Regions from separate parts of the Bradyrhizobium sp. 179 genome, predicted to be linked through region 1. Evidence: predicted binding sites of a transcription regulator. Region 1 holds the regulator's gene; each other region holds the start of a gene.
The links. The regulator PhoB, encoded in region 1, activates phosphate uptake and scavenging genes when phosphate is short. The targets are predictions, from matches to a motif close to TGTCATNNANCTGTCAT.

Region 1 (7,482 bases):
ATGACGGCGCCGCTCTCCAGCATTGCCCGGCCGTAGACGAAGGCGGCGGTATAGCCGGAGATGAAGATGAAGATCTCGGTGGCGTCGCTGAAGCCGTAATTGCGAATGGTGAACCACGTCAGCAGGCTGGTTGGCAGATGGTCGATGAAGATCAGCCACAGCGCCAGCCCGCGGAACAGATCGAGCCGGAGCTCGCGCTCGCCGATCGCCGGCAGCGTAATGGCTGGCGCGGCGGCGCGCGGCTTGGTTCCTGCGGGTTTGGCACCGGCGGTTCCCGCGATCGTCGATCCCGTCACTTGGTCGGCAATGGTCATCGGGGCCAAAAACCCTTCCGCAAATCGCGACGTTCAATGGAGTTTACCGGTCCGGCCGTCGTCTCGCAAAGCGGCCGGATCACATAAGGTTGTCTCCCCTTGGGAGTCCCTTCCCCGCGAATTCTGGCGGGACGATGTCGCCAAAGCCGTCTCCGGCGTTTGGTTCCCCAGGAGGATTTCGCTATGATGGGCCATCATGTACCGCGCCGTGACCCGCCAGATCGAAGTGACCGTCGAGCCGAGCTTTGTTCCGGAGCAGTCGTCGGCCGACCGCTCCCGCTATTTCTGGTCCTACACCATCGTCATCACCAATTCCGGCGACGAGACCGTGCAGCTGAAGACGCGGCACTGGATCATCACCGACGCCTCCGGCCGCCAGCAGGAGGTGAAGGGCGAGGGCGTCGTGGGTGAGCAGCCGATCCTGGCCCCCGGCGAGCGCTTCGAATACACCTCCGGCGTGCCGCTCACGACCGCCTCCGGCTTCATGACCGGCCGCTACCAGATGGTCAGCGAAAGCGGCGAGCGCTTCGAGATCGACGTGCCGACGTTCTCGCTGGACAGTCCGGACAACAAGCGGGTGTTGAACTAGCCTCCGATGTCATTGCTCGCGAAGGCGGAGAATCCAGCAAGCCGCGGCCTATCGGTTCAATCACTGTTCGGCTCAATCACTGTCGTCTCGGACTAATGGATCGCCCGATCACGGCCGGGCGATGACAGCGAGTACGTGCGAGCAGCCTCCCCAGCCTCGTCATTCCTAGCCTAGCTATGCGCGATGCCTAGGCGTCCTCCACGCCCGCCTCGTGCGGCGTGAACTGGTAGACCGACGAGCAGAACTCGCAGGTGACGACGACCTTGTCGTCCTTGACCATCGCGGCGCGATCGTCGGGCGAGAAGCTCTTGAGCATGGAGGCAACCGCATCGCGCGAGCAGGAGCACCGCGCTTCGAGAACCTGCGAATTGAATACGCGCACACCGCGCTCGTGGAAGAGGCGGAATAGCAGCCGCTCGCCGGAGAGCTCGGGATCGATCAGCTCGACGTCCTCGACGGTCTCGATCAGCGAGCGCGCCTCGACCCAGGCGTCGTCTTCGGCGACGCTGTGCACCTCGCTGCCCTCGGGCGCATCCCCGGGATGCAGGTCCGCCTGCCGCGCGCGCTCCGGCGCCTTGGGCAGAAACTGCATCAACATGCCACCGGCGCGCCAGCGATGCTTGCCGCCGTCGCTACTGCGCCATTCCTCGCCGACCGCAAGACGCACGCGCGTCGGGATCTGCTCGGAGCGGAGGAAATATTCGTGAGCGGCCTCTTCCAGGCTGCCCCCGTCGAGCGCGACCAGACCCTGGTAGCGGCTCATGTCGGGGCCCTGGTCGATGGTCATGGCGAGATGACCGCGGCCGAGCAGCGTGCCGGAATCTTTGGCGTCACCCAGACGCGCGGCATCGAAGCGCGCATAGGCGCGCAGGCGATCCGGCGCCATGTAGTCGACGACCAGGAACGACACCGGACCGTCGGTCTGGGCCTGAAGGATGAAGCGGCCCTCGAATTTCAGCGCCGAGCCGAGCAACGTCGTCAGCACGATGGCCTCGCCGAGCAGCTTGCCGACGGGAGCGGGATAATCGTGCTTGGTGAGAATGTCGTCGAGCGCCGGACCGAGCCGCACCAGGCGGCCGCGCACGTCGAGTGCGTCGACCTCGTAGGGCAGCACGGCGTCATCGATCGGAACCGGTGATGGCGCGCGAACCGGGCCTTCTGGCCCGGTTTTCATGTCAGGGGATTGGGAAACCATGGCCGTGTATCTGGGGTCGGAGGTGGGAAATGGAAGGGGGCGCGAGGGAGTGTTCCCGAGGCAGTTATGATCACACACGATACTGCTAATTCGGGGTCGTCCCGGCTTTCGCCAGGACGACGAACCAAACCCACTTCGCCTTCACCAGGCTGCGCTACTTCACCGCGTCAAAGCACCAGGCCAATATGCCCTTCTGCGCATGCAGGCGGTTTTCGGCCTCGTCGAACACGACCGATTGCGGGCCGTCGATCACTTCATCCGTGACCTCCTCGCCGCGATGGGCAGGCAGGCAGTGCATGAACAGCGCGTCGGGCTTGGCCAGCGACATCAGCTTGGCATTGACTTGGTAGGGCTTGAGCACGTTGTGGCGGTGCTCGCCTTCCTTGTCGCCCATCGACACCCAGGTGTCGGTGACGATGCAGTCGGCGCCCTTTACGGCGGCTTCCGGATCGGTGCCGAGCACGATCGGCGCATTGGTCATCTTGATCCAGTCGCGCATCGCCTTTTTCGGCGCGAGCTCCGGCGGCGTTGCGACGTTGAGCTGGAACTTGAAGCGCTCGGCGGCGTGGGCCCAGGACGCCAGCACGTTGTTGTCGTCGCCTGTCCAGGCCACCGTCTTGCCCTCGATCGGGCCGCGATGCTCCTCATAGGTCATGAGGTCGGCCATCACCTGGCAAGGGTGCGAACGGCGCGTCAGGCCGTTGATGACGGGCACGGTCGCATAGGCCGCAAGCTCCAGCAGCGCCTCGTGATTGAGGATGCGGATCATGATGGCGTCGACATAGCGCGACAGCACGCGCGCGGTGTCGGCGATGGTCTCGCCCCGGCCGAGCTGCATTTCGGCGCCGGTGAGCATGATGGGCTCGCCGCCGAGCTGGCGCATGGCGACGTCGAACGACACCCGCGTCCGCGTCGAGGGGCGCTCGAAGATCATCGCCAGCGTCTTGCCTTCGAGCGGCCTGACCGGCTGATGCGCCTTCTGCTTCGCCTTCATGGCGGAGGATGCGGCGAGCATGCGCTTGAGCTCCGACAGCGGGAGCTCGTTGATGTCGAGGAAGTGCTTTGGCGACTTGCTCATCAGCTTGCCGCCCGCTTGGTCTGACTGCACGAGATCGCCGCGCAGGCGCGCTCGAGCCGCCCGACGCTGTCCTCGATCTCGGCTTCGGTGACGATCAGCGGCGGCAGGAAGCGCACGACATTGTCGCCGGCGCCGACGGTGAGCAGCTTTTCGTTGCGCAGGGCGGCAACGAGATCACCCGAAGGCACGACCGCCTTGATGCCGATCAGGAGCCCCTCACCGCGGACTTCGCTGACGATATCAGGATAGCGATCGATCACCGAGGCGAGCTTCTGCTTGAGCAGCAGCGACATCCTCTGCACGTGATCGAAAAAGCCGGGCTCGAGCATGACGTCGAGCACGGCGTTCGCAGCGGAGATCGCGAGCGGATTGCCGCCGAAGGTCGAGCCGTGCGAGCCGGGCGTCATGCCGGAAGCCGCTTCCGCGGTGGCAAGACAAGCGCCGATCGGGAAGCCGCCACCGAGCGCTTTCGCCAGCGACATCACGTCGGGGGTAACGCCGAGACGGCGATGCGCGAACAGATCGCCGGTGCGGCCCATGCCGGTCTGCACCTCGTCGAACGCGAGCAACAGCCCCTTCTCGTCGCAGAGCTGACGCAGCGCCTTGAGGAAGGCGGGTGTTGACGAACGCACGCCGCCCTCGCCCTGGATCGGCTCGATCAGGATGCCGGCGGTCTGCGGACCGATCGCCTTCTTCACGGCCTCGATGTCGCCATGCGGGACTTGGTCGAAGCCATCCATGGGCGGGCCGAAACCTTCAAGATATTTTGCCGAGCCCGTCGCCGCCAGCGTCGCCAGCGTGCGGCCGTGGAAGGCGCCTTCGAAGGTGATCATGCGATAGCGATCGGGATGGCCCTTGGCGGCGTGATAGCGCCGCACGACCTTGATCACGCATTCCAACGCTTCGGCGCCGGAATTGCAGAAGAACACGAAGTCCGCGAAACTTTCGTTGCACAGACGCGTTGCAAGCCGTTCGCCATCGGGACTCTGGAACAGGTTCGACATGTGCCAGAGCCTGGTCGCCTGCTCCTGCAACGCCTTGACCAATGCGGGATGGGCGTGGCCGAGCGCGTTCACCGCGACGCCCGAGGTGAAATCGAGATAGCGATCGCCATTGGTCGCGATCAGCCAGCAGCCTTCGCCGCGCTCGAAGCCAAGGTCCGCCCTGGCGAAAACGGGAAGCAGATGCGGCGCGGCGCTGTTGGTCATGACCATCACTTGGATGTTGCATTTGGACGTTGAGACCTGCCTGGCATGCCTTGCGCAGCGCACCATTGACCGGTCCGGAAAACGAAACGTGCCGCCTTTTAAGGGCGGCACGCGTCACCATCTTATGCCTGGCAAGACGGGTGTCAATGCCGCCCGGAAAGCCTCGCGAAACGCCGAATCCGTAGTCTTGCGGTGCCGATCTTGCAGGGTTTTCACCACGGAACATGTGGAAGCGAGTCGGCGGACTCTTGCGCGGGAGTCACGCCATATTGTAGCGTTTGGACTGTCAGATACGACATCTCGTGCAGCGGTTCTGATCCCAAGAGTCCTCATGTACCGGCGTAAACGTTCGGGCGTCAGTCACGCGCCCGGCGAGCCTTAAGGGATTCTGACGGCACGGGTTTTTCAAGGCTTAAGCATTCGCTGTGAGGCCCCAGGATGGCGGCGCGCAACGAGGGAAAGGGTGCAATGACGGTTTTGACCTGGTCCGATGATCGCGTCGAGCAGCTGAAGAAGCTCTGGGAGGCCGGACTTTCGGCCAGCCAGATCGCGGCCGAGCTCGGCAATGTGACCCGCAATGCCGTGATCGGCAAAGTGCACAGGCTTGGCCTGTCGGGCCGCGCCAAGAGCCCTTCATCGGCAGCGCCGCGGCCGCGCAAGGCGCGGCCCGCGCAGCATATGATGCGGGTGACCCGGCCGATCTCGCGCGGCAACACCGCGCTGGCGCAGGCCTTCGAGGTCGAGGTGGAGGCCGAACCGGTCACCTACGACAACGTGGTGCCGATGAGCCAGCGGCTGTCGCTGCTGGAATTGAACGAGGCGACGTGCCACTGGCCGGTCGGCGATCCCTCCAGCCCGGACTTCTTCTTCTGTGGCGGCAAGGCGCTGTCAGGCCTGCCCTACTGCGCCCAGCACTCGCGCGTCGCCTATCAGCCGGCAGCGGATCGCCGGCGGGCGGCACCGAAGCCGAGCACGCGGTGATTATTTCCTGAGATCGAGCCGGCAGCCGTCACGCGGTGACGGCGCAACAAACCCGATGTCGTCCCGGACAAGCGTAGCGCCGATCCGGGACCGATAGCCACCGCAAGCCGTGGTTACGGGGCCTCGGAGTTACCTTTTTCGCGCAACAATGGGCCCGGGTCCCGGATCGGCGCTTCGCTCCGGACAACGCTGCGCGTTGCCGGAGCTACGCTTGTCCGGGACGACGGCCGAGATTGTTGACGCAGCTGGGCCTACGTCTGCTCCGCCTTTGCAAACCGATCATCCAGCGCATAACCCGCGCCGCGGACGGTACGGATCGGGTCCTGCTCGCGGCCGAGATTGAGCAGCTTGCGCAGGCGGCCGATATGGACGTCGACGGTGCGCTCGTCGATGTAGATGTCGCGGCCCCAGACGCTGTCGAGCAGCTGCTCGCGCGAGAACACGCGACCGGGATGCTCCAGGAAAAACTCCAGCAGGCGATATTCGGTCGGGCCGAGATCGATCGGCCGGCCCGAACGCGCGACGCGGCGCTTGTCGCGATCGAGCTCGATGTCGCCATAGGCGAGCACGGTGGCGAGCCGCTCGGGGCTTGCGCGCCGCAGAAGGCCCTTCACGCGCGCGAGCAGCTCCGGCACCGAGAACGGCTTGACGATGTAGTCGTCGGCGCCGGTCGCAAGACCCCGCACCCGCTCGCTCTCCTCGCCGCGCGCGGTCAGCATGATGATCGGGAGCTGCTTGGTCTCGGGACGGGTGCGCAGCCGCCGGCACAGCTCGATGCCGGACAGTCCCGGCAGCATCCAGTCGAGCACGATCAGATCGGGGATGTGTTCCTTAAGGCGGGTGTCGGCGTCGTCGCCGCGCATCACCGTCTCCACGTCATAGCCGTCGCCTTCGAGGTTGTAACGCAGAAGCTCGGTGAGAGCTTCCTCGTCCTCAACCACCATAATGCGTGCGCCCATGTTGTCGTCGCTCCCTAGGTATTCGGTACCGTCGTGGCGAAGGTCGTCATGTCGCCCTTCGGCCGCTTGTCGGTGATCGCCTGCCCCTCGATCATGTAGAACACGGTCTCGGCGATGTTGGTGGCGTGATCACCGATCCGCTCGATGTTCTTGGCGCAGAACATCAGATGGATGCAGAACGAGATGTTGCGCGGATCCTCCATCATATAAGTGAGGAGCTCGCGAAACAGAGAGGTGCAGATGGCGTCCACTTCCTCGTCGCCCTTCCACACTGCCATCGCCGCCGGCAAATCGTGCGCGGCATAGGCATCAAGCACCGACTTGACCTGCTGCTGCACGAGGTCGGTCATGTGCTCCAGGCCGCGGAACAGTTTCAGCGGATGGAAGTCTGTCTCCAGCGCCGCAACGCGCTTGCCCATGTTCTTGGCGAGGTCGCCGATGCGCTCAAGATCGGTGGCAACGCGCATGGCGCCGACGATCTCGCGCAAATCCACCGCCATCGGCTGGCGGCGGGCGATGGTGAGCACGGCGCGCTCCTCGATGCGCTTCTGAAGCGCGTCGAGCTCGGCATCGGTGGTGACGACGCGCTGGCCGAGCGCGACGTCGCGGCGGATCAGCGCGTCGACGGAATCGACGATCATGCGCTCGGCGATGCCGCCCATCTCGGCGACGAGGCGAGTGAGCTCCTGGAGGTCGGTATCGAAGGCCTTTGCGGTATGTTCAGTACCCATGTCCCGTCTCCTCAGCCGAACCGGCCGGTGATGTAATCCTGCGTACGCCGATCGCTCGGCGACGTGAAGATCTTGCTGGTGTCATCGAACTCGATCAGCTCGCCGAGATACATGAAGGCGGTTTTATCAGAGACGCGCGCCGCCTGCTGCATATTGTGGGTGACGATCGCGATCGTGTAGTTCTCGGACAATTCCTGGATCAGCTCCTCGACCTTGGCGGTCGAGATCGGGTCGAGCGCCGAGCAGGGCTCATCGAACAAGATCACTTCGGGCCGTACCGCGACCGTGCGGGCAATGCAGAGGCGCTGCTGCTGGCCGCCGGAGAGCGACAGGCCGGACGCGTTGAGCTTGTCCTTGACCTCGTTCCACAGCGCGCCGCCGCGCAGCGCCTTCTCGACGCGGTCGTCCATCTCGGACTTCGAGATCT
Region 2 (7,482 bases), on a different contig from region 1:
CAAGCAGAGCGCGCCGCAAGTCGACGACGGCGCCTATGCCCGCGTGCTCGGGCTGACGTCGCTGGAGGGCATCGTCGGCATCAAGATCAACTCCTCGGTCGGCGCGCTCTATGCCGTCGAACGCGGCGCCGGCATCGGCTTCCTGCCGACGGTTTCGATCGCGCTTGGTGCGCCGCTCGTCGCCGTCGATCTCGGCGTCAGCCACCACGCCGATCTCTGGCTCACCTATCACAAGGAGTTCCGCACCTCCGAGCGGCACAAGATTGTGGTCGACTGGCTGAAGAAGATCTTCGATCCCAGGACCTATCCCTGCTTCCGCGACGAGTTCATCCATCCGAACGCGCTGGTGCCGATGATGACGGCCGCGCGCGACGGATTTGGGCTGACCGGCTATGTTGCGACAACACCCGCATAAACTTCAGCTCACCATTTGTATTCGAAGCCGACCGTGCCCTGGTGCGACGTGAGCTCGTTGCGGAGCTTGCCGTCGTAATTGACGTAGAGCCGCGCGACGCTGGTCAGGCTGAGCGAGGCCGAGGCGCCGGCATCCATGCCGTAGCGACTCTCGCCGATGCCGGGGACGACGATGCTCTGGGTGCCCAGGCTGACCTGGATCGATCCGAGGTCCTGGTGGAAATTGTCGACGAACTTGCCGTGGGCGGACAGGTCCAGGATCTTCTGGTCGATGACGAAATAGCGGCCGATCTCGGCCCCGATCATGATACGCGCACGCGACAGCGCTGTTGCGCCGACGTTGATCGGATCGAGGCCGCCGGCCTCCTGGAACGCCGCGCTGGTGGCACGCACATATTCGACCGCGCCCTTCGGCACGATGCGCATCTGGTCCTTGGTCCAGTAATAGCTGATCTCGGTCAGCGCGCCGTCGACCGCGGCGCTGTAGCCCGCCCGCGCAAGCCCAAGGCCGGTATCACGGCTGGAACGGACCTTGCCAAAGCCGTGCACCACCGCAAAGGCCCAGGTCCAGGGCCCCTTGTCGACGGAGCCATTGAAGCCGATTTGGGTGAGGTCGAGTGTCGCGGACTGGAGCGCCAGGGGCACGTCGATGTCGGTGTGGCTCTGGTCGACCGAAAAGCCGATACTGACACCCGGCGCGAGACGTGCGCCGATGCCGGCGACGCCGCCAAAGGTCTTGCGCTTGTCGCCGACGAAGTCTCCTTGCGCATCGGTGCGGACCGAGATGCCGTAGCCCTCGAACCAGGTGCGGTAGCGCGGATCTTCGGTGCTCGCCGATGCGCCGCCGCCGCCGGGATTGGTTCGCAACGCCCGGTTGAAGCCGCTCGATGCCTGGTTGCCGAGGCGCTCCAGGAAACCTGAGCCGAGATTGAGCGTGCTGTTGCCGGCCGACTGGTCATAATTGGCCGAGGTCGGCATCGGGACCGGGGTCGGCGACGGCGTGGGTGTCGGGGTCGGCGTCGGCGTTGGCGTGGGACTTTGCGCGAGGACGGGCGTAGCCGCCGACATCGTCACGATGAGCGCAAACGCCATAAGTGTGAAGGTCGTGGCGACCGCTGCCGCGAGCCGGCGGACACGGTTCAGCCCGATCGTCTGCCGTGTCCCTGGTGGCTGCGCAGTGCAGCGCATGACGACAAAACCCGAAGCAAATGGCGGCGCGCAAAAATGCAACATGAGCGGCACACCCATGAGCTGATTTGCGCCGAACTGTTACGGAGGGTCAACCAGCTGACGCCTCCAGATAAGGGGGATTGCTCCTGATTGTGGTTCCCCGGCCACAGGTCGAAATTGGGCCCGGGCACGTCCGGGGCGATCTTGAAATTCGTGCTCTGCTTGCTAACGCACGGTTTTCATGTTGCAATATTGGCCACAACGGAATTGGCCGCTGGCTGTGCGTTTCGCGACATTGAGACTCAAGACTCGACAGACTTTCGGAAGGCCGTTTGTGGCGTGGCACGCGAAAAAGCGGCCGCGTCTTTTTTCTATCTAGTGGAGGAGACTAGCGATGCCACAAAAGGGCACCGTCAAATGGTTCAACCCGACCAAGGGCTATGGGTTCATCAAGCCGAACGGCGGCGACAAGGACGTGTTCGTCCACATCTCCGCCGTCGAGCGCGCCGGACTCTCGACCCTCAACGAGAACCAGGTGGTTGAATACGACCTCGTGGAGAACCGCGGCAAATCATCCGCGGAGAACCTCAAGGTCTCCTGATGCCTCTCACGACACGCGAGAGATCATGACGTTGCCCCCGGCTCTGCCGGGGGATTTTGTTTGGGACACGTAATCGAACGGGTAGCGGGTGAGCCCGGGACCGTCTTTTACCCCACCACAGGCGCAATCAGAAAATTCTCCGACGCCGCGCTGCCCACCGTCCTGCACACATCACCCTCGATCCGGACCTTGCCGGTCGCGAGCAGCCGCAGCGCCTCGGGATAAATGCGGTGCTCGATTTCGAGGATGCGCTCGGACAGCGTATCCACCGTGTCGTGATCGCTGACCGGGACGGCGCCCTGCATCACGATCGGGCCTGCGTCGGTCTCTGGAATGACAAAGTGCACCGTCGCACCGGATAGCTTGACGCCGGCACGCAGGGCCTGGCCGTGCGGATCGAGACCGGGGAAGGACGGCAGCAGCGACGGATGGATGTTGAGCATCCGCCCGTACCAGGCCTTGGTGAAATCCGCCGTGAACAGGCGCATGAAGCCGCCCAGGCAAATCAGCTCGATGCCGTGCCGGTCGAGCGCGGCTTGCAATACTTTCTCGAAGCCGGCGCGATCCTTGCCGAACGGCTTGCTCTCGATCACCTCGGTCGTCACGCCGCTCGCCCTGGCCCGTTCCAGCCCCGGCGCACCGGTCTTGTTCGAGATCACCAGCGAAATCTCCGCCGGAAAATCCGCCGAGCTTGCTGCCTTGATCAGCGCGGCCATGTTGGAGCCGCGGCCGGAGATCAGGATGGCGACGCGGCGCTTCATCACAGCGCCAGGTCGAGATGGCCGTTATAGACGACGCGGTGCTCGCCCTCGGCGGGAATCACGGTGCCGAGCTGCGCCACGGTTTCGCCGGCATCGGTGAAGACCTCGACCACCTGGTCGACCTTGTCGGGCTCGACGATCGCGATCATGCCGATGCCGCAATTGAAGGTGCGCAGCATTTCGAGCTCGGTGATGCCAGCCTGCGCGGCCAGCCATTTGAACACCGGCAGCACCGGCAGGCGTGCGAGGTCAATGCCGACGCCGAGGTTCTTCGGCAGCACGCGCGGAATGTTGTCGGTGAAACCGCCGCCGGTGATGTGGGCTAGCCCCTTCACCGCGCCGGTCTCGCGGATCGCACGCAGGCAGGATTTGACGTAGAGCCGCGTTGGCGTCAGCAGCGCGCCGCCGAGCGTCATGACCGGCGCAAACGGCGCCTGCGCCTGAAAGCCGAGACCGGATTGTTCCACGATCTTGCGCACCAGCGAGAAGCCGTTGGAATGCACGCCCGACGACGCGAGCCCGATCACGGCGTCGCCTGCCGCGATGTCCGGGCGCGGCAGGAGCGTACCGCGTTCGGCGGCGCCGACTGCAAAGCCGCCGAGGTCGTAATCGCCGTCTTTGTAGAGGCCGGGCATCTCGGCCGTTTCGCCGCCGATCAAGGCGCAGCCGGATTCGCGGCAGCCCTCCGCAACACCCGCGACGATCGCGGCGGTGGCCTCCGGATCGAGCTTGCCGCAGGCGAAATAGTCCAGGAAGAACAGCGGCTCGGCGCCCTGGACCACGAGGTCGTTGACGCTCATTGCGACAAGATCGATCCCGATGCCGCCATGCAGCCCGGTCTCGATCGCGATTTTGACCTTGGTGCCGACGCCATCGGTGGCGGCGACCAGGACGGGGTCCTTGAAACCGGCCGCCTTGAGATCGAACAGGCCGCCGAAACCGCCGATCTCGGCGTCGGCGCCGGGCCGCGCGGTGGCGCGCACCATCGGCTTGATCAGGTCGACGAGACGGTTGCCCGCGTCGATATCGACGCCTGAATCGGCGTAAGTGAGGCCGTTTTTGCGGTCGGTCATGCCCGATTTCCAGTGGGTTTGCGGCTGGTTACGTCGAATTCCGGGGACACGCAATGGCAAGCGTAGCGCCCCGCGCTATAGTATGTAGATATCAACCGGTTCAGCCTCCCTAGGGGCCGGATCCGAGGTCAGGCCGGGTGCCGGGAAGCGCCGCGTGAGTATTCCGAATATCATTACCCTGGGCCGCATCATGCTGGTCCCGATCATCGTCTGGGCCATCGTGTCGAGCCAAATGGAGGTGGCGTTCGCGGTCTTCCTGATCGCCGGTATCAGCGATGCCGTGGACGGTTTCCTGGCCAAGCGGTTCAACATGGCGAGTGAGCTCGGCGCCCTGCTCGATCCGCTCGCGGACAAGGCGCTGCTGGTCTCGATCTACATGGCGCTCGGCATCTGGGGGGCGATTCCGCGCTGGATCGTCATCCTGGTGGTCTCGCGCGACATCATGATCGTCACCGCCGTGATCGTATCCTGGCTGTTCGACCGGCCGGTCGAGATGAAGCCATCAAAGGTGTCCAAGCTCAATACTGTGGCACAAGTGGCATTCGCGGCGCTGGTGCTGGCGGCGCTTGCCTTCGGCTTCAAGCCGGCACCCTATGACATGATCCTGATGGGCCTCGTCGCGGTATTCACGCTCTCCTCGGTGTCGCTCTATCTCGTCGAGTGGCTGCGGCACATGAGCACGATTGAGGCCAAATGAGTGGATGTGGCCCCGCAAAAGGCCAACTCCCGCTCGAAAGTCGAATCTTTTCAGACGAGGCCGGGACGCCGGCACGGAGCAAGGCAAGCGTGGCAGGCCGCGTTCATCCCCGACAATTGGCGTTTTCGCTGCCGCATGCGGAAAGCCTCAGCCGGGACAATTTCCTTGAGGGTCCCGCCAACGCGGTCGGTCTAGGCCTGATCGACGCCTGGCCGGAATGGCCGAACCGGATCATGTGGTTGACCGGCCCCGAAGGCAGCGGCAAGAGCCATCTCGCCGCGATCTGGGCCGAGGTATCAGGCGCCCGCTCGACCACGGCCGATGCGCTGACCGCCGCCGCGGTCCCGGGCGCGCTCGCGACCGGAGCGCTGGTGGTCGAAGATCTCAAGGCAAAAGAGTTTGACGAGCGCGCCCTCTTCCACCTGATGAATCTCGCCCGCGAGGATGGCGCCTACGTCCTCTTCACCGGGCGCGAGGTACCCGCATCGCTCGAGATCGAGCTTCGCGACCTGCGCTCGCGTCTGCGCGCCGTGCCGGTGGTCGCGTTGCTGTCGCCGGACGACCAGCTTTTCCGCGGCCTGATCGTCAAATTCTGCGCTGACCGCCAGCTCACGGTGGATGAGAGCGTCGTCAGCTACCTCGCGACCCGGCTGGAGCGATCCTCGGCCGCCGCCCGGCGGGCGGTAGAATTGCTCGACAGCGAGGCCCTGCGGCTTGGCCGCCCCGTCACCCGGGCGCTGGCGGCTGAGCTGCTTCGGGACGTCTGACCCGTCCGCCGGCACCAGCCGCTTGACGCGGTGGAACGGCGGAACATCAATGTCATCGAGATGAATACGCCGGTAGCGTTACAACCCGACGATGGCCAAATCATCCTTTTGGACCGCTGGCGAGTTAGGTTATCGGCAACGTCATCGAAACGTCATCGCTCTAACACATGCTCCCGCCGATTTTGCGCGTAAGTCGCAATTGGGGTGAACTGGATGGATCGACTTCTCATGGACTCTGCGCAAGCTGTTGAAATCAAAGAAAAAGCCCCGGAAACGGAGAGCCTGCCGGCGATCGCTTCGAGCCCCGAACGGTTCATCAACCGCGAGCTGTCCTGGCTGCATTTCAACCGCCGCGTCTTGGAGGAATCGGTCAATCCCAGCCATCCCATGCTGGAGCGGGTGCGATTCCTGTCGATCTCGGCAAACAATCTCGACGAGTTCTTCATGGTCCGCGTCGCCGGCATCAAGGCCCAGGTACGCGAGGGCATTGCCGAGCGCAGCCCAGACGGTCTGACCCCGTCGGAGCAGCTTGCGTTGATCAATCGCACCGTCTCCCAACTTGCCTCCGACCAGCAGGCGATCTGGCGCGACCTGCGCGGCACGCTCGCCGAGGTCGGCATCGTCCTGGTCGACGGCAAGGACGTCACCAAGCCGGAACGGAGCTGGATCGAGGACTACTTCCTCAACAACGTGTTCCCGCTGCTGACGCCGCTCGCAATCGATCCGGCCCACCCCTTCCCGTTCATTCCGAGCCTCGGCTTCACCATCGCGCTCCAGCTCACGCGCGCTGCCGACGGCAAGCAGATGAACGCCCTGATCCGCATGCCCGGCAAGATCGACCGCTTCATCCGCCTGCCGGCCGAAGGCAAGGCCGTCCGGCTGATTTCGCTGGAACAGGCAACCGCCCTGTTCATCAATCGTCTCTTCCCCGGCTACAATCTGCACGGCCAGGGCGCTTTCCGCATCATCCGCGACTCCGAGCTCGAAATCGAGGAAGAGGCCGAAGACCTGGTCCGCCTGTTCGAGACTGCGCTGAAGCGGCGGCGGCGCGGGTCGGTGATCCGTCTCGAGATCGACGCCAAGATGCCGGAGCAGCTGCGCAGCTTCGTGCAGCATGCGCTGTCGACGGCTGACGACGAGGTGTTTCTGGTCGACGGCGTGCTCGCCATGAACGAGCTTTCGCAGCTCACTCGTCTCGACCGTCCCGACCTCGAATTCACCCCTTACGTGCCTCGCCATCCCGAGCGGGTGCGCGAGCATGCCGGCGACGTCTTCGCTGCGATCCGGCAGAAGGATCTCATCGTCCATCACCCCTACGAGTCCTTCGACGTGGTGGTGCAGTTTCTGCAGCAGGCCGCGCGCGACCCAGATGTAGTCGCGATCAAGCAGACGCTCTACCGCACCTCCAACAACTCGCCGATCGTGCGCGCGCTCGCCGAAGCCGCCGAGGCCGGCAAGTCGGTCACGGCGCTGATCGAGCTGAAGGCGCGCTTCGACGAAGAGGCCAACATCCGCTGGGCGCGCGACCTCGAGCGCGCCGGCGTGCAGGTCGTCTACGGCTTTCTCGAACTGAAGACGCACGCAAAGCTCTCGATGGTGGTGCGCCGCGAGGGCGGCAGCCTCACGACTTACGTGCATACCGGCACCGGCAATTATCACTCGGTGACCGCGCGCATCTACACCGACCTCTCCTACTTCACATCGGACCCGACCATCGGCCGCGACGCGGCTCGCGTGTTCAATTTCATCACGGGCTATGCCGCGCCGAGCGATCTGGAGAAGATGGCGGTGTCGCCATTGACCTTGCGCAAGCGCATCATCGAGCACATCCAGGGCGAGACCGCGCATGCACGGCACGGCCGGCACGGCGCGGTCTGGATGAAGATGAACGCGCTGGTCGACCCCGACATCATCGACGCGCTCTACGAGGCCTCGCAGGCCGGCGTCCAGGTCGAGCTCGTCGTGCGCGGCATCTGCTGTCTCAGGCCCGGAATTCCCG
Region 3 (7,482 bases), on a different contig from region 1:
CCAACGTCCTGATGGGACGCCTCGCAACGATGCCCGCCTGGCGCTCGCTGTCGCAGCTCTGGCCCGAGCAGGACAAGGCGCTGGCGATGTCCGCGCTGGAGCAGTTCGACATCGCTGCGCTCGCCGCCCAGCGCGCCGACCAGCTCTCCGGCGGACAGCAGCAGCGCGTGGCGATTGCCCGCGCCCTGGTGCAGCAGCCCGACATCATCCTCGCCGACGAACCGATTGCCTCGCTCGATCCGCGCAACACCAAGATCGTGATGGATGCGCTGCTGCGCATCAACAAGCATTTCGGCATCACCGTGCTCTGCAATCTGCATTCGCTCGATCTGGCGCGCAGCTATTGCGACCGCCTGATCGGCATGGCGCAGGGCCGCGTGGTGTTCGATGGCGCGCCGGCCGCGCTGACCGATCACGTGGCGCGCGAGCTCTACGATCTCGAGGCTGCCGACGTCATGGGCGGCATGCCCATCCCGGCGCCCGAGGGCGTCCCGGCGCTTGGAACGGCGGCTGCCGCCTGAGCCTCGCCCGATTAGTTCAAGTCTTTTGCGTCAACCGACCCCAACCGACGAAGAGGGTATCATGATCACTCGCAGATTAATCCTTGCCGGCGCCGCCGCGCTCGCGCTTGCCACCTCCGCCTCGGCGGACGACTGGAAAGCCAAATATCCCGAGCTGACCTTCGCGGTCATTCCAGCGGAAAACGCTTCGGGTGTCACTGAGCGCTGGGCGCCGTTCATGAGCTATCTCTCCAAGGAATTGGGCGTGAAGGTCACGCTGCGCATCGCCAACGACTACGCCGCGGTGATCGAGGGCCAGCGCGCCGGCAACATCCATATCGCGAGCTATGGCTCGGCCTCGTTCGCCCGCGCCCGTCTGACCGGCGTCAAGACCGATGCCTTCGCCAACGACATCAACGCCGACGGCTCGACCGGCTATTATTCCGTGTTTTTCGTCAAGGCGAGCAGCCCCTACAAGAAGGTCGATGACCTCAAGGGCAAGAACCTCGGCCTCGTCGACCCGAACTCGACCTCGGGCAACAACGTGCCGCGCTTCGAGCTGGACAAGATGGGCATCGCCGACGCCGACACCTATTTCGGCAAGGTCGTCTTCACCGGCAGCCACGAGAACGCGATGCTGGCGCTGGCGCAGGGCACGGTCGACGTCGCCGCCAACCAGTGGACCAGCGATGACGATTCGACGCTGGCGCAGATGCTGACCAAGGGCATGTTGAAGAATGCCGACGGCTCGCCGATGAAGAAGGACGATTTCCGCATCATCCATAAGTCGGCGCCGATCATCAACGGCCCATACGCCTACAACTCGGACCTGCCGGACGACGCCAAGGCGGCGATCGCGAAGGCGTTCTTCGACGCGCCGGCCAAGGACAAGGCGGCCTTCGATCGCCTCCAGGACGGCCAGAAGAAGGGCTTTCATCCCGCCACCAACAAGGACTGGGATGGCACGATCGAGCTGATCAAGTTCGTCGATGCGCTGCGTAAGAAGAAGGCGTCCTGAGTTTGGGACGATGCACTGGAGCCGGGTCGATGGACCCGGCTCTTTCTCTTTGATCGACCACTTGTTCTGACCAGATGACCGTCGCGGTTTCGATCCTTCCCGAGCAGCAGCTTGCGGTGCTCAACGCCGCCTATCGCCAGGCGGTCGCGCGCAAGCGTTGGCGCCTGCTGTTGGGAGCCGGTATCTTCGCAGGTGCGCTGGTCCTCGCCGCGATCGGCGCCGAAGTGAATTTGCGCACGCTGTTCACCTATTTCGGCAACTTCATCAGCTATTTCGATCGCATCCTCACGCTCGACAACGGCCAGCGGGTCTGGACCGATCTCGGCGAGTGGCTCTGGGGCTGGCGCAAATGGCTGAGGATGCTGGGTGAGACGCTGCTGATCTCCTATGTCGGCACGCTGATCGGCGCCACCTTCGCCTTTGCCCTGAACTTCTTCGCGGCGGAGAACACTTCGCCTGCGCCCTGGCTGCGCTTTACGGTGCGGCGCCTGCTCGAATTCGCCCGCACCGTTCCCGGCATCGTGTTCGCGCTGATCTTCGTCATCGCCTTCGGGTTAGGTCCGATGGCGGGTGTGCTCGCGATCGCGATTCACTCCACCGGCGCGCTCGGTAAGCTGTTCTCGGAGATCGTGGAGAATGCTGACATGAAGCCGGTCGAGGGCGTCCGCTCGACCGGGGCGAGCTGGCTGTCTTGCATGCGCTTTGCAATCGTGCCGCAGGTCACCGCAGGTTATGCCAGCTACGCGCTGCTGCGCTTCGAGATCAACGTTCGCGAAGCCTCGGTGATGGGCTTCGTCGGCGCCGGCGGCATCGGCCAGGAGCTCGTCGTCGCCATCCGCAAGTTCTATTACTCCGACGTCAGCGCGATCCTGCTCACCATCATCGTGACCGTCTTCATCATCGACATCACCACCGGATGGCTGCGCGGCCGGCTGTTCGGCAAGGAGGCGCGGACGTGACCGGGCCGCAGCAAGTCGAGTCGCGAGAAATCCGCGCCCGCTATCCCGATGTGTTCGACCGGCCGGCCTCGGCGCGGCTTGCAACGCCCGCGATGATCGTCGCGGCGTTCGCGATCCTGATCTATGGTCTGGTCGATCTCGATTTCTCGCCGTCACGATTCCTCGCAGGCCTCAGCCAGCTCGGCTGGATCAGCCTGATGATGATCCCGCCCGATCCCGGCTCCTCGTTTCCGGTCTATCTGAAGGCGCTGGGCGAGACGCTGTCGATCGCGCTGCTCGGCACGACGCTGGCGGCGCTGTTCGCGCTCCCGGTCAGTCTGCTGGCCGCGCGCAACGTGGTGCCGTCGAAGATCCTGCGCTTTCCCGTTCGCCGCTTGCTGGATTCGATCCGCGGCGTCGACACGCTGATCTGGGCGCTGGTGTGGATCAATGTGGTCGGGCTCGGCCCGTTCGCCGGCGTGCTCGCCATCGCCGTGTCGGATTTCGGCGCCTTCGGAAAACTGTTCTCGGAGGCGATCGAGGGCGCCGACCAGAAGCAGGTTGAAGGCATCCGCGCTTCCGGCGGCAGCGCGCTGCACGAGATTCGCTTCGGGCTGCTGCCGCAGGTCCTGCCCGTGATCGCCGGTCAGGTGCTCTATTTCATCGAATCCAACACCCGCTCGGCCACAATCATCGGCATTGTCGGTGCCGGCGGCATTGGCCTCCAGCTCGCCGAGCAGATCCGCGTCTTGGAATGGCAGAAGGTGTCGTTCCTGATCCTGATGATCTTGGTTGCGGTTGCCGCGATCGATTTCATTTCCGGCAAGCTGCGCTTTGCGATTATCGGACGAAGGGCTATCGCTTAACTCAGGTGCGGCCGCAGTCTTCTTCCCTTCTCGCCTTGTGGGAGAAGGGGGCGCGAAGCGCCGGATGAGGGATCCGTCTCCGCGCATTCAAATGAGAGCTGGACTCGCGGAGAGGACCCCTGACCCGTCTCGCCGCTGCGCGGCGAGCCACCCTCTCCCACAAGGGGAGAGGGGAAGAGGGCTCACCCGTTCTCCACCAAAAACTCCACCCGCTCCGCCGCGAACCGCGAGTGCTTTGTCACCAGCGGTCTGCCGCCGAGATCGTGGTCGGTGGCATCGACCACGAGGATCGGTCGTCCCAGTGCAAGATCGAGCCGGGCGGCGTCGGTCGCGTCGACGATGCCGGCCGTTATCCGGGTCGCGCCGCGGCGGTAGTCGCGGATGCCGTAGTGCTCCAGCAACTTCGTCATCGAGCGCGTCGCGGCGAACACGGCGCCTGCGCCCGGAAACAACTCGGCCGACAACCACGTGGTGGAGACGCAGATCGGCGTGCGATCGGCGAGGCGAATCGCCTCGATCCGCACCAGCGGCGCGCCGGCCTTCAAGCCGAGCTCGCGCGCCAGCTCCCGGGTTGCGACGTCATTGGAGGTCTCGATCAACTGGCCGCGCGGCTCGCGGCCGCCGGCGCCGACGATCTCGGAGAACCGGGTGCGCGAGCGCAGCGGATAGGCCAGCTTCTGCGCCTCGACATAGGTTCCGCTGCCGCGCTCGGCCCGCACCAGGCCGCGCTCGGCCAGCGCGGCCAGCGCGCGCCGCACGGTGTGGCGGTTCACGCGGTAGGTTTCCGCGATCTCCATCTCGCCCGGTAATTTGTCGCCGGCGGCAAAGCGGCCGTCGGCGATACCGCGCTCGATGCCGTCGGCGATGAGGCGCCACAGCGCGACGCCCGAAGATGCAGTGTCTTGCATGCTCATATCGCTGGTCAGCCTAGCTGAGAAATCACGCCTTTGTCACGAAACAGTCATGGCGCTCCTTTATGAAGTTGTCTAGTATCATAGACAACTTAGAATCGGCAAGTTCGGTGGATTTGGTGACCCAGCAGAATGACCAGCAAGCCCAGCGCAAGGCCGCGATGGCCGTGCTGGCGCACGCGGAGGCGGGCGAGATCGCCGCCCGCCTCCGCACACTCGCCCTGCCGGCCCATCAAAATCTGCGCGAAGGCGAAAACGGTCTCGTCATGCTGCGCGGCCGGGTCGGCGGCGACGGTGCACCGTTCAACCTCGGCGAAGCCACGGTCTCGCGTGCGGCGGTCCGGCTTGCCAGTGGCGAGGTCGGCTTCGGCTACACACTCGGCCGCGATGGTGAGAAGGCGCGGCTGATCGCGCTGTGCGACGCGCTGGTGCAGTCCAGCGATTTTGGCGCAGCCGTCGAGCGCGAAATTATCGCGCCGTTGCGCGAGCAGCTTATGACGAGGCGCCAGCAGGCAGCGGCGAAGACTGCCGCGACGAAGGTTGATTTCTACACCATGGTGCGCGGTGAGGGGTGAGATCATGACCACGATTGCAGAACTGCCGCCGGGTTTCGCCGACAGGGTTCTGTCGGCGCAATCGACCTTTCGTTCGGTCATGGATGCGATGGCGCGGCCGGGTTCGGTCCAGCGCATCGTTCCGACAGCCGGAGCGCCCCATACGATGATGCGCGGCACCGCCGCGATCGCGCTGACGCTGTTCGATCATGACACGCCACTCTGGCTCGATGCGCGCATGGCAGAAAATTCCGACGTGATGAAATGGCTCAAGTTCCACACTGGCGCGCCGGTGGTGCAGGACACTTCGATTGCCAGCTTCGCGCTGATCAGCGACGGCGCGGCGCTGCCGCCGCTCGAAAGCTTTGCGCTCGGCACCAACGAATATCCGGATCGCTCGACCACATTGATCCTTCAGGTCGATAGTCTGGGCTCGGGACGCAGCTTGGAGCTGCGCGGCCCCGGCATCGATAGCGCCACGACGCTCCAGGCGTCGATCAAGCCGTTCGATCTGTTCGAGCGCCTGCGGTTCAACGAGGCGCTGTTTCCGCGCGGCCTCGATGTGGTGCTGGTTGCCGATGATGCCGTGGTTGCGATCCCGCGCACCACGCGCGTCGCGAACAAGGGAAGCTGACCGCATGTATGTCGCAGTCAAAGGCGGCGAACGCGCCATCGAGAACGCCCATCTCCTGCTTGCAAACGCGCGGCGCGGTGACCCAAGCGTTCCGGAAGTCACGCTCGAGCAGATCTCGGAGCAGCTCGGTCTCGCCGTGGACCGCGTCATGAGCGAGGGCTCGCTCTATGACCGCCAGCTCGCCGCGCTCGCGATCAAGCAGGCGCGGGGCGATCTGATCGAGGCGATCTTCCTGGTCCGTGCCTTCCGCGCCACGCTGCCGCGCTTTGGCGCGAGCGAGCCGGTCGACACCGGCGCGATGCGCGTGCAGCGGCGAGTGTCGTCGACCTTCAAGGATATTCCAGGTGGCCAGATCCTCGGGCCGACCTTCGATTATACCCACCGCCTGCTCGATCCTTCGCTCGCAGAAGGCGTTGTGCCGGAAGCGCCAGTGACGGCGGAAGCATCAACGGCACCCACGCCGCGCGTGACGGATATTCTTGGCCGCGACGGACTGATCGAGTCCTCGCCGCAGGCCGAGGACGGCGCCAGCGTCGGCGATCTCACCCGCGAGCCGCTGAATTTTCCGGCGGACCGCGACCTGCGCCTGCAAAATCTGGCGCGTGGTGACGAAGGCTTTCTGCTGGCGATGGGCTATTCCACCCAGCGCGGTTACGGCCGGAACCATCCCTTTGCCGGCGAGATTCGCTTCGGCGAGGTCGATGTCGAATTTTTCGCCGAGGACGTCGGCTTCGCCGTGCCGCTCGGCTCGATCGAGCTGACCGAGTGCCAGATGGTCAACCAGTTCAAGGGCTCGGCGACGGAAGCGCCGTGCTTCACCCGCGGCTATGGCCTCGCCTTCGGCCAGAGTGAGCGCAAGACCATGTCGATGGCGCTGGTGGATCGTGCGCTGCGCGCTCGCGAGCTCGGCGAGGAGGTGCGTGCCCCCGCGCAGGACGAGGAGTTCGTAATGTCGCATTCGGACAACGTGCAGGCGACCGGCTTCGTCGAGCATCTCAAGCTGCCGCATTACGTCGACTTCCAGTCCGAGCTCGGCCTGCTCCGCAAGCTGCGCCAGGAATTTGCCGAGGCCAATGCGCCCGATGCCATGAAGGAGGCCGCGGAATGAACGCGCCCGCCTATAATTTCGGCTATCTCGACGAACAGACCAAGCGGATGATCCGCCGTGCGATCCTCAAGGCGATCGCGATCCCCGGCTATCAGGTGCCGTTCGCCAGCCGCGAAATGCCGATGCCCTATGGCTGGGGCACCGGTGGCGTGCAGGTGACGGCGGCGATCCTGGGACCTGAGGACGTGCTGAAGGTGATCGACCAGGGCTCCGACGACACCACCAACGCGATCTCGATCCGAAAGTTCTTCGCCAAGACGGCGGGCGTCGCCACCACGACGGCGACGGACGAGGCAACCGTGATTCAGACGCGCCACCGCATTCCCGAGACGCCGCTGCATGAAAACCAGGTGCTGGTGTATCAGGTACCGATCCCTGAACCCCTACGTTTCCTCGAGCCGCGCGAGACCGAGACGCGGCGCATGCATGCGCTCGCCGAATATGGCCTGATGCATGTCAAACTCTATGAGGACATCGCCCGCTTCGGCCATATCGCGACTGCCTATGCCTATCCGGTCAAGGTGAACGCGCGCTACGTGATGGACCCGTCGCCGACGCCGAAATTCGACAACCCCAAGATGGACAATTGTGCCGCGCTGCAATTGTTCGGCGCCGGCCGTGAGAAGCGCATCTACGCGATCCCGCCCTACACGAAAGTCGTGTCGCTCGATTTCGAGGATCATCCGTTCGAGCCGTACCGTTTCAACGCGCCTTGCGCTCTGTGTGGTGCGGAAAGCTCTTATCTCGACGAGATCGTCACCGACGACAAGGGCGGCCGGATGTTCGTCTGCTCGGACACCGATTATTGCGAGGGCCGGCAGGCCGCCGGCCATCACGGCAGCCTGAGCGCCGCACCGTACAAGGAGAGGGCGGGCTCACATGGCTGAACTCGATACGCTCGAAAACGACCAGCCGCTGCTGGTGGCGGAGTCGCTCAGCAAGTCCTTCGGCCG
Region 4 (7,482 bases), on a different contig from region 1:
CACCATCATGTTGGGGAGATCTTGCCGCGGCTTCAAGCCCACCTCGTGTTCACATGCGCGCGTTCAAACGCGGTTTCGTCGCCGGGCCGAACCCGCTCACTATTCCAGGGGGATCATTGTTGAGCCGAGAGGCGTGCTGGATGCTCCGCCTTCGCGGGCACGACAGCGGAGGGGTGGCTGCACAGCGGGGGATAGCCGCCCTACCCCTTCTTCTTGACGTCTTTGACGTTGGTGAACTCGATGCCCTCGGCGCGCTCGCGGGTGTAGCCGAGATAGAACTCGTTCCGCGCCAGATACACGGGATCGCCATCGACATCGTCGGCGATGCTCGAGGTGTTGGCGGCAATGAAGGTGTCGAGCTTCTTGCGGTCCTCCGAGGAGACCCAGCGTGCCAGCTGGAACTCGCTGACCTCGAACTCGACCGGCAGTGAATATTCCGCCTCCAGCCGCGCTTTGAGCACATCGAGCTGGAGCGCGCCGACGACGCCGACCAGCGCGGGCGCGCCGTCGCGAGGGCGGAACACCTGCACCACGCCCTCCTCCGACATCTGCTGTAGAGCTTCCTTCAGCTTCTTCGCCTTCATCGCATCGGTGAGACGGACGCGGCGGACGATTTCCGGCGCAAAGCTCGGCACGCCGACGAAGTTGAAATCCTCGCCCTCCGTCAGCGTATCGCCGATGCGCAGCGTGCCGTGGTTGGGAATGCCGACGACATCGCCGGCAAAGGCCTCATCCGCAACCGAACGATCCTGCGCGAAGAAGAATTGCGGGCTCGACAGCGGCATGCTCTTGCCGGTGCGCACCAGCTTGGCCTTCATGCCGCGGCTGAGCTTGCCCGAGCAGAGCCGCGCAAACGCGATGCGGTCACGATGGTTCGGATCCATGTTGGCCTGGATCTTGAACACAAAGGCGCTCATGCGCGGATCGGTGGCCTCGACCTTGCGCTGGTCGCTGTCCTGCGCGCGCGGCTCGGGCGCGAACTTGCCGAGACCTTCCAGGAGGTCGCCGACGCCGAAATTGCGCAGCGCGCTGCCGAAATAAACCGGCGTCAGATGTCCCTCGCGGAACGCTTCGAGCTCGAACGGTTTTGACGCTTCGGTGACGAGATCGAGCTCGTCCTTCACCGCGGACACGTCCAGATTGGCATTGAGCTTGGCGAGCTCTTCGATCTCGATCTGCTGCGCCGCACCGGTCTTGGCACCGCCGCCTTCGAGCAGGCGCACGCCGCCATTGACGACGTCATAAGTGCCGAGGAAGTCACGGCCGCGGCCGACCGGCCAGGTCATCGGCGTGGTGTCGAGCGCCAGCGTCTTCTCGATCTCGTCCAGCAGCTCGAAGACGTCGCGGCTCTCGCGGTCCATCTTGTTGATGAAGGTGATGATCGGGATATCCCGGAGACGACATACCTCGAACAGCTTTCGGGTGCGCGCTTCGATGCCTTTGGCGGCGTCGATCACCATCACGGCGGAATCGACCGCCGTGAGCGTCCGGTAGGTGTCTTCCGAAAAGTCCTCGTGGCCCGGAGTATCCAGCAGGTTGAAGACGAGGCCTTCGAACTCGAAGGTCATCACCGAGGTCACGACCGAAATGCCGCGCTCGCGCTCGATCTTCATCCAGTCGGAACGCGTGTTGCGCCGCTCGCCCTTGGCCTTGACCTGACCGGCGAGGTTGATGGCGCCACCGAACAGCAGCAGCTTCTCGGTCAGCGTGGTCTTGCCGGCGTCGGGGTGGGAGATGATCGCAAAGGTCCGCCGCCGTGCCACTTCAGCGGCAAGCGGAGAACGGGCCGGCGATTCGGCTGCGGTGGTGACGATGTCGGACATGGCGGGAGCGTTTGGCAGGGAAACTGGGCCTGATCAAGCCTCATTTGGTGATTGCGTGGCCCTCCGGCCAGCCCCATATCGGCATTTCGGGAAGGACGGCCTTCCCGTTCTCAGCACCTCAGCCGCGGGGACGACCCTGCCTAGAATGGAGGGTCGTCATGGCCTGGAGCATCCTGTTGATCGCTGGGCTTCTCGAGATCACCTGGGCGATCGGCCTGAAATACACCGAGGGCTTTACCAGGCCTGTTCCGTCCGTCGTCACGCTCGCGGCCATGGCCGGCAGCGTCATCTTGCTCGGACTTGCTCTCAAATCACTGCCCGTCGGAACCGCCTACGCTGTCTGGACCGGAATCGGCGCGGTCGGCACCGCGACGCTCGGCATCATCCTGTTCGGCGAGCCGGCCACGGCGTTCCGCCTCGCCAGCATCGGGCTCATCGTCGCCGGAATTGCCGGCCTAAAGTTCGTTACTTGACGAAGATCTTGACCACCCACCAGGTCAGCGCGGCGACGATGGCCGAGGCCGGGATCGTGATCACCCAGGCATAAACGATCGAGCTAGCGACGTTCCAGCGCACCGCCGAGACGCGGCGGGCGGCGCCGACGCCGACGATGGCGCCGGTGATGGTGTGGGTGGTCGAGACGGGAACGCCGAGGAAGGTCGCCATGAACAGGGTCGCAGCGCCCCCGGTCTCCGCGCAAAAGCCCTGCATGGGCGTCAATTTGGTGATGCGCAGGCCCATAGTGCGGACGATGCGCCAGCCGCCCATCAGCGTGCCCAGCGCCATCGCAGCCTGGCAGGACAGCACGACCCAGAACGGCACCGAGAATTCGCTGCCGAGATGACCCTGCGAATACAGCAGCACCGCGATGATGCCCATGGTCTTCTGGGCGTCGTTGCCGCCATGGCCGAGCGAATAGAGCGAGGCGGAGGCGAATTGCAGGATGCGGAAGGCGCGATCGACCGCAAAGGGCGTCGAGCGCACCGAGGCCCAGGACACGATCGCCACCAGCATCATTGCGAGCAGGAAGCCGACCAGGGGCGACAGCACGATCGCCAGCACCGTCTTCGACAATCCGCTCCACACTGCCGCCGAAATGCCCGCTTTGGCCATGCCGCCGCCGACGAGTCCGCCGATCAGCGCATGCGAGGACGATGACGGGATGCCGAGCGCCCAGGTCACGAGGTTCCAGACGATGGCCCCGACCAAGGCCGCAAAGATCACTTGGGCGTCGACGATGGAGGGATCGATGATGCCGGTACCGATGGTCTGGGCGACGTGCAACCCGAACACCATGAAGGCGACGAAATTGAAGAACGCGGCCCAGAATACCGCAAATTGCGGCCGCAGCACGCGGGTCGAGACGATGGTCGCGATCGAATTGGCGGCGTCATGGAGTCCGTTCAAGAAATCGAACAGCAGCGCGACGGCGATCAAGCCGACCAGGACGGGAAGAGCCAACGCAGCATCCACAGCGGCCCTGCCTCAATTTTTTCGCATGATCTCCGCGCAAACGCGTTCAGCGTTTGTCGCGAAGGAAAACCGCGGCACATTTTTCCGGATCATGCGTTACACTTGCTCGATGACGATGCTGTTGATCTCGTTGGCGACGTCGTCGAAACGGTCGGCCACCTTCTCGAGATGGTCGTAGATCTCTGCGCCGACGATGAAATCCATCGCGTTGCCCGCGCGATGCTTGAGGAACAGCTCCTTCAGCCCGATGTCATGGAGGTCGTCGACGCGGCCTTCCAGCTTGCCCAGCTCTTCGGTGATCGCGGTCAGCATGGCGACGTTCGGGCCGATCGACTGCATCAGCGGCAGCGCGCGCCCGACCAGATTGGCGCATTCGATCAGAAGCCCGCCGATCTCGCGCATCGGCGGCTCGAAGGCGCGGACTTCGAACAGCATCACGGCCTTCGCCGTCTGCTGCATCTGGTCGATGGCGTCGTCCATCGAGGTAATCAGGTTCTTGATGTCGCCGCGGTCGAACGGAGTGATAAAGGTGCGGCGCACCGCCGTCAGCACTTCGCGGGTGATGTTGTCGGCGTCGTTCTCGAACTGGTTGACGCGCTGGCAATAGACCGGCGTTTCCTCGCCGCCGTTGAGCATGCTCTGGAGCGCGATCGAGCCCTGGATCACGGTCTGGGCATGACGGTCGAACAGGTCGAAGAACCGTTCCTCCTTGGGCAGGAAAGCACGAAACCATCGCATCATGGGGATAGGCTACCGGTTGGAAAAATGGCCTGGCCCGAAGGGGCCGTCATGAAACTGTCATAGACCATTTTCGATCCACGCGCGTGTCATCTCACGCCCGCGGTGCAGGGTCATCCACCGCTTTCGAGCGACCGGTAAACCGATTTTATATCAGCTACTTAGAGCGATCGCCGGAAGTAATGCGCGATTTCGCCGATGACCCCGCGGCGGAAGGTGAGCACGCAGATCACGAAGATCGCGCCTTGGATCACCGTCACCCATTGGCCGAAGCCCGCCAGATATTGCTGCATGGCGATGATCACGAAGGCGCCGATCACGGGACCGAAGATGGTTCCGAGACCGCCGACCAGCGTCATCAGGACGACCTCGCCCGACATCGACCAGTGCACGTCGGTGAGCGAGGCGTTCTGCGCCACGAAGACTTTCAGCGCACCGGCAAAGCCGGCCAGCGTGCCCGACAGGATGAAGGCCAGGAACTTGTACTGGTCTGTACGGTAGCCGAGCGAGATCGCCCGCGGCTCATTCTCGCGGATCGCCTTCAGGACCTCGCCGAACGGCGAGTTGATGATGCGGAAGATCAAGAGGAAGCCGGCGAGGAAGCCGATCAGCACGACATAGTAGAGCACGGTCGGCTTGGACAGATCGAGCACGCCGAACATGTACCCTTGTGGAATGCCCTGGATGCCATCCTCGCCATGGGTGAACGGCGCCTGCAGGTAGATGAAATAAAGAAGCTGCGACAGCGCCAGCGTGATCATCGAGAAATAGATGCCCTGGCGACGGATCGAGATGTAGCCGGTCACGATCGACAGCACGAACGCGGCGGCGACGCCGACGAGGATGCCGAGCTCGGGCGGAAGCGCCCACACCTTCAGCGCATGTGCGCTGCAATAGCCGGCAGTCCCCAGGAACATTGCGTGCCCGAACGACAGCAGGCCGCCATAGCCGACCAGCAGATTGAAGGCGCAGGCGAGCAGCGCAAAGCACAACGCCTGCATCACGAAGAACGGATAGACTCCCGTGAATGGCACCGACGCCAAGAGCAGCGCCATCACCACGAACACGATCATCTCGTCGCGCACCGTGCGCGGGGTCACCGGCAGCGTGTCGTCCGTCAAGGCTGTCATATCAGGCCGCCCTTCCCGTCAATCCCGTTGGCTTCACCAAGAGCACCAGCACCATCAGCACGAACACGACGGTGTTGGAGGCCTCGGGGTAGAAATATTTGGTCAGGCCCTCGATCACACCGAGCGCAAAGCCGGTGATGATCGAGCCCATGATCGATCCCATGCCGCCGATCACGACCACCGCGAACACGACGATGATGAGGTCGGCGCCCATCAGCGGCCGCACCTGATTGATCGGCGCGGAGAGCACGCCGGCGAGCGCGGCAAGGCCGACGCCGAGACCATAGGTCAGCGTGATCATGCGCGGCACGTTGACGCCGAAGGCGCGCACCAGCGTCGGGTTCTCGGTGGCGGCACGCAGGTAAGCACCGAGCCGCGTCTTCTCGATCAGGAACCAGGTCGCAAGGCACACCACCAGCGAGAACACGACTACCCAGCCGCGATAGACGGGCAGGAACATGAAGCCGAGGTTCATGCCGCCCTTGAGCTGGTCCGGAATGGCGTAAGGCAGACCGGAGGAGCCGAAATAATTCTGGAACACGCCCTGCACGATCAGCGCGATGCCGAAGGTCAGGAGCAGGCCGTAGAGGTGATCGAGCCCGGTCAGCCATTGCAGCATGGTCCGCTCGAGGATCATGCCGAAAATGCCGACGATGATGGGCGCCAGCAGCAACGCCCACCAATAATTGATGCCGCCGAGGTTGAGCAGGAAATAGGCGACGAAGGCGCCCATCATGTAGAGCGCGCCGTGGGCGAAATTGATGATGTTGAGCATGCCGAAGATCACGGCAAGCCCGAGACTGAGCAGCGCGTAGAACGAGCCGTTGATCAGTCCCACCAGTAGCTGAGCGTAAAGAGCCTGCATCGATCCCGCACCCGGTCCCTTCGGCGTTCCCTTAAAAGTCGCCCGCAAGCCTGATGGCCTGCCGGCCGTCATCTTACTTCTTCAAGAGCGCGCACTTGCTCTCGGACAGCGGCGTGAAGGCCTGATCGCCCGGCACCGTGCCGACCAGCTTGTAGAAGTCCCACGGTCCCTTGGATTCCGAGGGCTTCTTCACCTCGAAGAGATAGGCGTTGTGAATGGTGCGGCCGTTGGGCTGGATCTCGCCCTTGCCGAACAGATCGTCCTCGGTCGGCATCGACTTCATCTTCTCGACGATCTTGATGCCGTCATGCGGATTGCCGCCGAGCGCTTCGAGGGCCTTGAGATAGTGCCGTACGCCCGCATAGACGCCGGCCTGCACCATGGTCGGCGGCGCATTGTTCTTCATCTTCTCGGCGAAGCGCTTGGAGAACGCCCGGGTCTGGTCGTTCATGTCCCAGTAGAACGTCTCGGTGAAGTTGAGGCCCTGCGCCGTCTCGAGGCCGATCGCCTTGACGTCGGTGAGGAAGAGCAGCAGCGCCGCCAGCTTCTGACCGCCCTTGACGATGCCGAACTCGGCCGCCTGCTTGATGGTGTTGGTGGTATCGCCGCCGGCATTGGCAAGGCCGATGATCTTGGCCTTGGAGGCCTGCGCCTGAAGCAGGAACGAGGAGAAGTCCGGCGTGTTCAGCGGATGCTTGACGCCGCCGACCACCTTGCCGCCGTTGGCGGTGATGACCGCCGTGGTGTCGCGCTCGAGCGCCGCGCCGAAGGCGTAATCCGCGGTCAGGAAAAACCAGGTGTCGCCGCCGGCCTTGACTAGCGCCTGGCCGGTGGTGTGGGCCAGCATGTAAGTGTCGTAGGTCCAGTGCACGGTATTGGGCGAGCACTGCGCATTGGAGAGGTCCGAGGTCGCCGCACCGGAATTGATGTAGACGCCGTTCTTTTCCTTGATGACGTTGTTGACGGCGAGCGCGACGCCCGAGTTCGGCACGTCGACAATGACGTCGACCTTGTCCACGTCGAACCATTGCCGCGCGATGGCGGTGCCGATGTCGGGCTTGTTCTGGTGATCGCCCGAGATGATGTCGATCTTCCAGCCCTTCGCCGCAAGGCCAGAATCCTCAACGGCCATCTGCGCGGCAAGCGTCGAACCCGGCCCGCCGAGGTCGGCGTAGAGGCCGGACTGATCGGACAGCGCGCCGATCTTGACGATCTTGTCCTGCGCGGACGCGACGCCTGCTGCGGCGAAGGTGAGCGCGGTGGTCAGCAGCAATGACGCAATCGACCTGGTCTTCATGCAACTTTCCTTTTTGAATTTTTTCGTTGGCAGTTCTAGACACCCAAATAGGTGTGGAGCTTGTCCATGTTGGCGGCAAGCTCCGCATTGGAAAATCCGTCGATGATCTTGCCGTGCTCGACCACGTAGTAGCGGTCCGCGACAGTGGATGCGAAA

Region 2: a site for PhoB is predicted at 5,623-5,639, ahead of IVB12_RS29105 (RNA degradosome polyphosphate kinase). Genes of this name have one in related genera too.
Region 3: a site for PhoB is predicted at 4,271-4,287, ahead of phnF (phosphonate metabolism transcriptional regulator PhnF). Genes of this name have one in related genera too.
Region 4: a site for PhoB is predicted at 4,082-4,098, ahead of IVB12_RS29480 (DUF47 domain-containing protein). Genes of this name have one in related genera too.

What each region holds. Positions count from the first base shown of each region.
Region 1 covers NZ_JADPJR010000160.1:68,907-76,388, reverse strand. The annotation lists gene IVB12_RS36865 (OpgC domain-containing protein) at 1-314, opposite strand, end outside; gene apaG (Co2+/Mg2+ efflux protein ApaG) at 511-903, shown strand; gene IVB12_RS36855 (Hsp33 family molecular chaperone) at 1,091-2,098, opposite strand; gene argF (ornithine carbamoyltransferase) at 2,253-3,176, opposite strand; gene IVB12_RS36845 (aspartate aminotransferase family protein) at 3,176-4,384, opposite strand; gene IVB12_RS36840 (GcrA family cell cycle regulator) at 4,853-5,365, shown strand; gene phoB (phosphate regulon transcriptional regulator PhoB) at 5,617-6,324, opposite strand; gene phoU (phosphate signaling complex protein PhoU) at 6,339-7,055, opposite strand; gene pstB (phosphate ABC transporter ATP-binding protein PstB) at 7,067-7,482, opposite strand, start outside.
Region 2 covers NZ_JADPJR010000130.1:4,420-11,901, forward strand. The annotation lists gene IVB12_RS29070 (LysR family transcriptional regulator) at 1-415, shown strand, start outside; gene IVB12_RS29075 (autotransporter outer membrane beta-barrel domain-containing protein) at 424-1,602, opposite strand; gene IVB12_RS29080 (cold-shock protein) at 1,979-2,185, shown strand; gene purN (phosphoribosylglycinamide formyltransferase) at 2,293-2,946, opposite strand; gene purM (phosphoribosylformylglycinamidine cyclo-ligase) at 2,946-4,019, opposite strand; gene IVB12_RS29095 (CDP-alcohol phosphatidyltransferase family protein) at 4,174-4,716, shown strand; gene IVB12_RS29100 (DnaA/Hda family protein) at 4,806-5,483, shown strand; gene IVB12_RS29105 (RNA degradosome polyphosphate kinase) at 5,712-7,482, shown strand, end outside.
Region 3 covers NZ_JADPJR010000104.1:134,489-141,970, forward strand. The annotation lists gene phnC (phosphonate ABC transporter ATP-binding protein) at 1-521, shown strand, start outside; gene phnD (phosphonate ABC transporter substrate-binding protein) at 583-1,518, shown strand; gene phnE (phosphonate ABC transporter, permease protein PhnE) at 1,593-2,477, shown strand; gene phnE (phosphonate ABC transporter, permease protein PhnE) at 2,474-3,322, shown strand; gene phnF (phosphonate metabolism transcriptional regulator PhnF) at 3,505-4,236, opposite strand; gene phnG (phosphonate C-P lyase system protein PhnG) at 4,344-4,808, shown strand; gene phnH (phosphonate C-P lyase system protein PhnH) at 4,813-5,421, shown strand; gene IVB12_RS24595 (carbon-phosphorus lyase complex subunit PhnI) at 5,426-6,529, shown strand; gene IVB12_RS24600 (alpha-D-ribose 1-methylphosphonate 5-phosphate C-P-lyase PhnJ) at 6,526-7,416, shown strand; gene phnK (phosphonate C-P lyase system protein PhnK) at 7,409-7,482, shown strand, end outside.
Region 4 covers NZ_JADPJR010000130.1:79,369-86,850, forward strand. The annotation lists gene IVB12_RS29465 (peptide chain release factor 3) at 201-1,823, opposite strand; gene sugE (quaternary ammonium compound efflux SMR transporter SugE) at 1,982-2,296, shown strand; gene IVB12_RS29475 (inorganic phosphate transporter) at 2,289-3,296, opposite strand; gene IVB12_RS29480 (DUF47 domain-containing protein) at 3,393-4,037, opposite strand; gene IVB12_RS29485 (branched-chain amino acid ABC transporter permease) at 4,196-5,164, opposite strand; gene IVB12_RS29490 (branched-chain amino acid ABC transporter permease) at 5,166-6,029, opposite strand; gene IVB12_RS29495 (ABC transporter substrate-binding protein) at 6,103-7,326, opposite strand; gene IVB12_RS29500 (ABC transporter ATP-binding protein) at 7,362-7,482, opposite strand, start outside.